DNA from 2 places in the Salmonella bongori NCTC 12419 genome. Region 2 is predicted to be linked to the other one. Evidence: predicted binding sites of a transcription regulator. Region 2 holds the regulator's gene; the other holds the start of a gene.

Region 1 (4,625 bases), 360 kb from region 2:
AGGCTATCCAGACCGATAATACGGGGCTGGTTTCCTCATGGCCAAAGAGACGAGTGATTTCAGCGTTAAGTATAGTCTCAACGCTGATTTATAGTTAACCACACCGTCAGGAGGCGGCGATAAACAGCTCGCGTAGTTGATGCAGCTGGTCGCGAATTTGCGCGGCCTCTTCAAACTCCAGATTCTGCGCGTGCTGCATCATTTGCCCCTCCAGCTCATGAATTTTCTGCTGCAATGCTTTTGGCGTCATATCCAGTTCAACAATCCCGGATTTCGCCGTAACGCGGCCTTTTCCTTTCCCCTTCGCTTTGGTTTTCGCAATGTTCTGCCCCAGCGCCAGTACATCGATCACTTTTTTGTTCAGCCCCTGCGGAGTGATGCCGTGTTCTTCGTTGTACTTCTGCTGCTTCTCGCGACGACGTTCAGTTTCGCCAATCGCTTTCGCCATCGACGGCGTGATCTTATCGCCGTAAAGAATCGCTTTACCATTGACGTTACGCGCCGCGCGGCCAATGGTCTGAATCAAGGAACGCTCAGAGCGCAGAAAGCCCTCTTTATCGGCGTCCAGAATCGCCACCAACGAGACTTCCGGCATATCCAGCCCTTCGCGTAACAGGTTAATTCCCACCAGCACGTCAAACTCCCCCAGACGCAAATCGCGGATGATTTCCATGCGTTCCACGGTATCAATATCCGAGTGCAGATAACGCACGCGCTCGCCGTGCTCTTCCAGATATTCAGTCAGGTCTTCCGCCATCCGCTTGGTAAGCGTGGTCACCAGCACACGCTCGTTAATGGCCGCACGCTGACGGATTTCAGAAAGTAAATCGTCCACCTGGGTCGCCACCGGACGCACTTCAATAATCGGGTCCAGCAGCCCGGTTGGCCGTACCACCTGGTCCACGACATCACCACCGGATTTCTCCAGTTCATAGTTGCCGGGCGTAGCGGAAACATATATGGTTTGCGGCGCTAACGCTTCAAATTCTTCAAACTTTAGTGGACGGTTATCCAGCGCCGAAGGCAGACGGAAACCATACTCAACCAGCGTCTCTTTACGCGCCCGGTCCCCGCGATACATGCCGCCGATCTGCGGGATCGTCACGTGGGACTCATCCACCACCAGCAGTCCGTCGGCGGGCAGATAATCGAACAAGGTTGGCGGCGGCTCGCCCGGCCCGCGGCCAGACAGAAAGCGAGAATAGTTTTCAATACCCGAGCAGTAGCCCAGCTCATTCATCATCTCTAAATCGAACTGCGTGCGCTGGCTTAACCGCTGTTCTTCAAGCAGCTTATTATTCGCCAGCAGCACTTTACGCCTGTCCGCCAGCTCATCTTTTATCTCTTCCATCGCCTGGAGAATACGCTCGCGTGGCGTCACATAGTGCGTTTTAGGATAGATGGTATAACGTGGCACTGTTGACTCGACCTGCCCGGTTAACGGGTCAAATAGCGACAGGCGCTCAACCTCTTCATCAAACAACTCAACGCGCAGCGCGATATCATCAGATTCCGCCGGGAAGATATCGATCACTTCGCCGCGCACGCGGAACGTCCCGCGCTGGAACGCCTGGTCGTTTCGGGTATATTGCAGTTCGGCCAGCCGACGCAGAATCGCGCGCTGGTCGATCAGCATTCCTACCGTCAGATGTAGCATCATTTTCAGATAGAGATCAGGATCACCCAGCCCGTAGATAGCGGACACAGAAGCCACCACCACGACATCGCGTCGCTCAAGCAGTGCTTTCGTGGCCGACAGCCGCATTTGCTCAATATGTTCGTTCACCGACGCATCTTTTTCGATAAACGTATCCGAACTCGGCACATACGCTTCCGGCTGATAGTAATCGTAGTAAGAGACAAAATACTCCACCGCATTTTCCGGGAAAAACGCTTTCATTTCGCCATAAAGCTGCGCCGCCAGCGTTTTATTAGGCGCCAGTACCATCGTCGGCCGCTGCAAGTCGGCAATGACGTTGGCAATGGTGAATGTCTTCCCGGAGCCGGTTACGCCCAACAACGTCTGATGCGCCAGGCCATCCTCCAGGCCCTCTTCCAGACGGCGTATAGCCTCCGGCTGATCGCCAGAAGGTTTAAAAGCGGAATTCAGTTTGAACGGTTTACTCATGGGCGGCTACCTGAAGGAGTGAGCGGGCAGGTGAGTAATTTTACTCCCGACGGCGAATATTGCCAATAAAAAAAGCTGGATAAAAAAACAGTACCTTCCCAAAAACGGTCGGTTATCAACCAATAACTCACGCCGTTGCGAGGTAAAATGTACACAGGCATGGGGCAAAATTCCAGCAGCGTGCGGTTATCCCCAGACCAGAGTCTTTTTTAACATTTGTCAAGTCGTATGATGAAAGTTTTGTGTCAACATATAGTTCGTCCTTTACAACCATTGATTTTATATAACTCGCTGTATAAAAAAGGATATTTTCTCAAGCCGTCTTTCGCGTCAATTTAGTCGCAGGCCGCGTCGCCTCTCGCTTACGTTGTGTTTTCTAACTCTAATACACAAGGTTATCCACAGGAATAGTGGATAACTGCTTCCAGCCCGTATGCCCTGCCGCCTGGCAAAATCAACGGCGAGCGTTTTCGTGGGGCGATAAAAAAAAATTATCGCGCTTTTTGGATGATTATCGGCTGGCGCGACGGGAAAAAATAGCTGCGTACATGCTCATAGTGTGCCTATTTTTTATCGCAACGCTGAAATATCTGGCAACCCGATAGCAGCACTGTCTGATCCTGCTATCGGGGGGATTACCCCATGGTTACGCGTTATCCAGGGCGCTAAGGTCAAGATACTGCCCTGTTTCAGCCTGCTCCGGAGACACTTCCAGCCACGGGATTTCCCCTAATTGCGGAGCCGGTATAACGCGCCGGAGCGTATCAAGATATTCACCATGACGAGCGCCCGGCGGCTGTACGCCGTTGGCTATCCATCCGGCAAGCGTTAGCCCAGCCTGCTTTACCGCCAGCGCCGTCAGCATGGCGTGATTAATACAGCCCAGCTTTACGCCAACGACCAGTATCACCGGCAACTGCTCCGCCTGCACCCAGTCGGCAAATGTCAATGTAGCAGAGAGCGGCGTAAACCAACCGCCCGCTCCTTCTATCAACACCCAGTCGGCCTGCGCTTCCAGGGTTCGTAATCCTTGTGATAAGACCTCTGCCTCTATCGCCCGGCCCTCGTCAGCGCTAACAATATGGGGGGAGGTAGGTTCCGCAAAAGTATAAGGGTTGATCGCGGAATAGGATTGCGGCAGGCTACTGTTACGCTGTAAGGCCAACGCATCGCTATTGCGTAGCCCGTCGGTGGTCATTTCACTGCCGGAAGCGACGGGTTTATAGCCTGTGGTTTGATAACCCAGCCGTGTTGCCGCCTGCAATAAGGCGCAACTGGCAACCGTTTTGCCGACTTCGGTATCCGTACCGGTCACGAAATAGCGTTTAGTCACGTTGAATCACTCCCATAAAAAGATAGTATGTCAGCGTATATTTCCCCTGCCGCTGCGGCCATGCCAGTTGAATTTGTCTCAGCCGGGCGCGGGTTAATACATCCGGTTCCCGCCCTTCATGGAGATGGGTAGCGCCAATCCCTTTCAGCGAGCGCATCGCGCTCAGAGCATCCTCAAACCACACGGTCATTGCCTGCGTTCGGCAATATGCCCGCCAGCCGCGCAGCGCGTGGTCAATGGCCTCTTCCGGCAGAAAACGATTCGCATGGGCGCGATTATCGACAGCCTGCCATGCCTGACGCAGTTCCGGCAAAGATCCCTCGCACAGTGTGGTAAAAGCCACGACGCCACCAGGCTGCACAACCCGGTACAACTCGCTCAACGCGCCGCGTAAATCGCCACACCACTGGACAGCAAGGTTGCTCCAGGCCAGGTCAAAAACGCCTGCACCATGGGGAATCGCTTCGATATCCGCCAGCACATAGTGATGTGCGGACTTGCGATCGCGGGCCTGTCGCAACATCGGCAGCGAAAGATCCAGGGCGGTAACGTTACTCCCCCGTTCACGCCAGTAGCGGCTCATGCGTCCAGGGCCGCAGCCAGCATCCAGAACGCAGGAAAACTGACGGCCTGCCAGCATCGTAAGCAGTGCCTCCGCGCTTTGATGCTGCAAAGAAGCGTGCTGTTCATACTGCGATGCAGCCCGGCCAAACGCCGCCGCGATAGCCGGCTTATTCACCTGCGCCATGGAGCGCCTCCAGCAGACGATCGACATCACACACTTCATGTGCCTGTGTTAACGTTAACCGCAGGCGCGCCGTACCGGCAGGCACTGTCGGCGGACGAATCGCCGTCGCCCAGCATCCTTGTTGACGCAGCGCCTCCGCCAGGCGCAGCGCGCGACTATTATCGCCCACGATCAATGGCTGGATAGCGCCAGGGGAATGGAGCAGCGTAAAGCGGGACGCGTTAATACCCGCCCGAAAACGCTGAACCAGACGGGCAAGTTTTTCTCGCCGTTCATGACCTTCATCACTGCGAATCACCGCCAGCGAGGCGCTTAATGCCTGCGCCTGCGCGGGCGGCATACTGGTGCTATAAACCAGATGGCGGGCGAATTGCAGCAGGTAATCCGCCACGCTTTCCGAACAAAGCACCGCTGCG
Region 2 (4,625 bases):
TGATTTCAATATCCAGCCAGACGGGAGGTGATTGTTCCACGCCGCGCCATTGCTCAAGCTGTTCAGTAATTGACGCCAGATCGCCTTTTAACACCGCCAGCGGCTGAGTTACAGGAATGGGCAGACTCTCGGTGCTTTTCCATTTCCCCTCGTCGAACGTCACCAGGTGTACACATTTGCTTTTGCCGCACTCATCAAAGCTGAGTGCGATGGGGGAGCCGCAATACCGGATATGCTCCGTACCGCCGACACATTGCGCGCGATGAATATGTCCCAATGCGATATAATCCGCTGGCGGGAAATGCTGTGCCGGAAAGGCATCCAGCGTGCCGATATAAATGTCGCGCACCGCATCGCTTTTACTGGCGCCGACGGTAGTTAAATGCCCTGTCGCAATAATTGGCAACGTCCTGTCGCCGCGCAGTTGGCAAGCTTGCTGGTACTGCTGCTGGTAATAATCGGCGATCGCATGAAGAAGCTGTTGCTGTTTTTCGTGGCCGGACAATCCGGCCTGACTGGTGATAATGTCGCGCGGGCGCAAAAAGGGAATAGGACACAGTACAGCACCAGGCGAGCCATCGCGACAATGAAGGAGTCGCGGCGCATAGCCCGCGCTGGCGATCACGGTTGTATTGAGAAACGCCAAAATTTCACGCGACTCGTTTAACGTGGCGACGGAGTCATGATTACCGGCCAGTACCACCAGATGGCAGCCTGTTTGCTGTAAATTGACGACAAACCGGTTATAAAGTTCCCGGGCATAGCTTGGCGGTGAACCGGTATCGAAGATATCGCCTGCGACGATAATGGCATCCACCTGGTGGGATTGCGCGGTATCCAGCAGCCAGTCCAGAAAAGCCTGATGCTCCGCGGCGCGGCTTTTGCTGTAAAAGTTTTGTCCCAGATGCCAGTCAGAGGTGTGGAGGATGCGCATAACGGTTCCATGCAAAAAAAGCGTGAGCGCGATTATACACGTCATCTCCTCTCTTTTTGGGCGCAATTTATCGTTTGTACTTTGTCATGAAGTGTTTTAACTGTGTCATAAATCATCAACATGCAGTCAATACCGCTGCTTTTTTTCATAAATCTGTCATAAATCTGACGCATAATGGCGCGGCATTGATAACTAACGACTAACAGGGCAAATTATGGCGAGACGTATTCTGGTCGTAGAAGATGAAGCGCCGATTCGTGAAATGGTGTGCTTCGTGCTCGAGCAAAATGGCTTTCAGCCCGTAGAAGCCGAAGATTATGACAGTGCAGTGAGTCAATTGAATGAACCCTGGCCGGATCTCATCCTTCTTGACTGGATGCTCCCCGGCGGGTCAGGGCTACAGTTTATTAAACATCTCAAACGTGAGGCTATGACCCGGGATATTCCGGTGGTTATGCTGACGGCAAGAGGGGAAGAAGAAGATCGCGTGCGCGGTCTGGAAACCGGCGCCGACGATTACATTACCAAGCCGTTTTCCCCTAAAGAACTGGTGGCGCGCATTAAGGCCGTTATGCGGCGAATCTCGCCGATGGCGGTCGAAGAGGTGATTGAGATGCAGGGATTGAGCCTCGATCCTGGCTCTCACCGTGTGATGACCGGCGACAGTCCGCTGGATATGGGGCCGACCGAATTCAAATTACTCCATTTCTTTATGACGCACCCGGAGCGTGTTTACAGTCGTGAACAGCTACTTAACCATGTCTGGGGCACCAATGTGTACGTCGAAGACCGGACTGTCGACGTACATATTCGTCGTTTGCGTAAGGCGCTCGAGCACAGCGGCCATGACCGGATGGTGCAAACGGTACGCGGGACAGGGTATCGTTTTTCGACCCGCTTTTAATGCCTTTTCCGACCGCAGAACCAGTGTGTTCCTGGCGGAGAAGGCTTTCCATTCTTGAGGGAGTATGACGCGTGCTGGAACGGCTGTCATGGAAAAGGCTGGTGCTGGAGCTGGTGCTCTGTTGCATCCCCGCGCTTATCCTTAGCGCTTTTTTGGGTTATCTGCCATGGTTTTTACTGGCGGCGGTGACAGGGCTGCTTGTCTGGCATTTCTGGAATTTATTACGTCTCTCCTGGTGGTTATGGGTTGACAGGAGTATGACGCCGCCGCCGGGACGGGGAAGCTGGGAACCGTTGTTATACGGTTTACACCAGATGCAATTACGCAATAAAAAGCGTCGCCGCGAGCTGGGTAATTTAATTAAACGCTTTCGCAGCGGCGCGGAGTCGCTACCTGATGCGGTCGTACTGACCACGGAAGAGGGCGGTATTTTTTGGTGTAATGGTTTAGCGCAACAGATACTGGGGCTACGCTGGCCGGATGACAACGGGCAGAACATTCTCAACCTGCTGCGTTATCCTGAGTTTACGCAGTATTTAAAAACGCGGGATTTTACCCGTCCGCTCCATCTGGTGCTGAATACTGGGCGGCATCTGGAGATCCGTGTTATGCCCTATACCGATAAGCAGCTCCTGATGGTGGCGCGCGATGTGACGCAAATGCACCAGCTCGAAGGGGCGAGGCGTAACTTTTTTGCCAACGTTAGCCATGAGTTGCGTACGCCCTTGACGGTACTGCAGGGGTATCTGGAAATGATGCAGGAACAGGCGCTGGAAGGGGCGACGCGCGAGAAAGCGCTGCATACAATGCGCGAGCAGACGCACCGCATGGAAGGGCTTGTAAAACAATTACTTACGTTGTCTAAAATTGAGGCGGCCCCGGCGCTGTTGTTAAATGAAAAAGTAGATGTACCGATGATGCTGCGGGTTGTGGAACGCGAAGCGCAGACGTTAAGCCAGCAGAAGCATACTCTTACGTTTGAGATAGACGATAGCCTTAGTGTATTAGGCAATGAAGAGCAGTTGCGCAGCGCGATCTCAAACCTGGTGTATAACGCGGTAAACCATACGCCGGCGGGGACGCATATTACAGTGAGTTGGCGCCATGCTGCGCAGGGCGCCGAGTTTTGCGTACAGGATAATGGCCCGGGAATCGCCGCTGAGCATCTTCCTCGCCTGACCGAACGCTTTTATCGCGTCGATAAAGCGCGTTCGCGGCAAACAGGCGGTAGCGGCCTGGGGCTGGCGATTGTCAAACATGCTCTGAATCATCATGAATGCCGTCTGGAGATCGATAGTTCACCTGGAAAAGGAGCGCGATTTAGTTTTGTTTTGCCGGAACGTTTAATTGCCAAAAATAGTGATTAATTGCCTTTTGTAAGTATAACTTTCCATAAGCCAGCGGATGCTGGCTTATTTTCTTTGCAGCTAATACGGGCTCGCTAAAATTTTCGACGTCTGGTGATTTTTTGTTCGCATGATTAGCCATAACTTTTTCGTGAGAATGGTGTTTTATTCTGGTTGTAAATTTCATATCGCTATATTCATCTGGTTTTTAGATCCCGCCTTGCTTTAAAACGTTATAAGCGTTTAAATTGCGCTTCAGGTGCTGTCATTACGACTGCATTTTTGCGGTAAATCGAAAAACAATTCTTCGCCGCATCGGTCCGGGAGTTTTTCCCGCTGAAATTGATAAAAAACGCCGCGCTATACTCCTCCGGGAAAGGCAAAAATTTTAATGTTTACAACATCACCATCCACAGGCAGTAAGACTTTATGACCCATCAGTTAAAATCGCGCGATATCATCGCCCTGGGCTTTATGACATTTGCGCTGTTCGTTGGCGCAGGCAATATTATCTTTCCTCCTATGGTCGGTTTACAGGCGGGGGAACACGTCTGGACAGCGGCTATTGGCTTCCTGATTACCGCCGTTGGCTTACCGGTTCTTACCGTTATCGCGCTGGCGAAAGTTGGCGGCGGCGTAGACAGCCTGAGTACGCCGATTGGTAAAGTGGCGGGCATACTGCTGGCGACCGTCTGCTATCTGGCCGTCGGGCCGTTATTTGCCACGCCGCGCACCGCGACGGTATCGTTTGAAGTCGGTATCGCGCCGCTGACCGGCGATTCCGCAATGCCGCTATTGATTTACAGCCTGATTTATTTCGCTATCGTTATTCTGGTTTCGCTTTATCCAGGTAAATTGCTGGATACAGTAGGGAATTTCCTTGCGCCGCTGAAAATTATCGCGCTGGTTATCCTTTCCGTCGCGGCTATCGTCTGGCCTGCCGGCTCGATCAGCCATGCTATGGACGCTTATCAGAATGCGGCCTTTTCCAACGGGTTTGTGAACGGCTATCTGACAATGGATACGCTGGGCGCGATGGTGTTTGGTATCGTGATTGTTAACGCGGCACGCTCTCGTGGCGTGACTGAAGCGCGTCTGCTGACCCGTTATACGGTGTGGGCTGGCTTGATGGCAGGCGTAGGGCTAACGCTGCTTTACCTTGCCTTGTTCCGCTTAGGGTCTGACAGCGCGACGCTGGTCCATCAGTCTGCGAACGGCGCGGCGATTCTTCATGCCTACGTGCAGCATACTTTTGGCGGTGCGGGAAGCTTCCTGCTGGCAGCACTGATCTTTATCGCCTGTCTGGTGACGGCGGTGGGGTTGACCTGCGCCTGTGCTGAGTTCTTTGCGCAGTATATTCCGCTGTCTTACCGGACTCTGGTCTTTATCCTTGGCGGCTTTTCGATGGTGGTGTCAAACCTCGGGCTGAGCCACTTGATCC

What was found. Region 2 encodes PhoB, which activates phosphate uptake and scavenging genes when phosphate is short. Its sites were predicted from a motif close to CTGTCATAAAACTGNCNNAT; they were not measured.
Region 1: uvrB (excinuclease ABC subunit UvrB) is a predicted target of PhoB. The motif match lies at 2,358-2,377, and genes of this name have one in related genera.

The regions. Positions count from the first base shown of each region.
Region 1 is NC_015761.1:774,403-779,027, reverse strand. Features, by position in the region: gene uvrB (excinuclease ABC subunit UvrB) at 107-2,128, opposite strand; gene bioD (dethiobiotin synthase) at 2,775-3,461, opposite strand; gene bioC (malonyl-ACP O-methyltransferase BioC) at 3,454-4,209, opposite strand; gene bioF (8-amino-7-oxononanoate synthase) at 4,193-4,625, opposite strand, start outside.
Region 2 is NC_015761.1:409,504-414,128, forward strand. Features, by position in the region: gene sbcD (exonuclease subunit SbcD) at 1-934, opposite strand, end outside; gene phoB (phosphate response regulator transcription factor PhoB) at 1,149-1,838, shown strand; gene phoR (phosphate regulon sensor histidine kinase PhoR) at 1,910-3,205, shown strand; gene brnQ (branched-chain amino acid transporter carrier protein BrnQ) at 3,614-4,625, shown strand, end outside.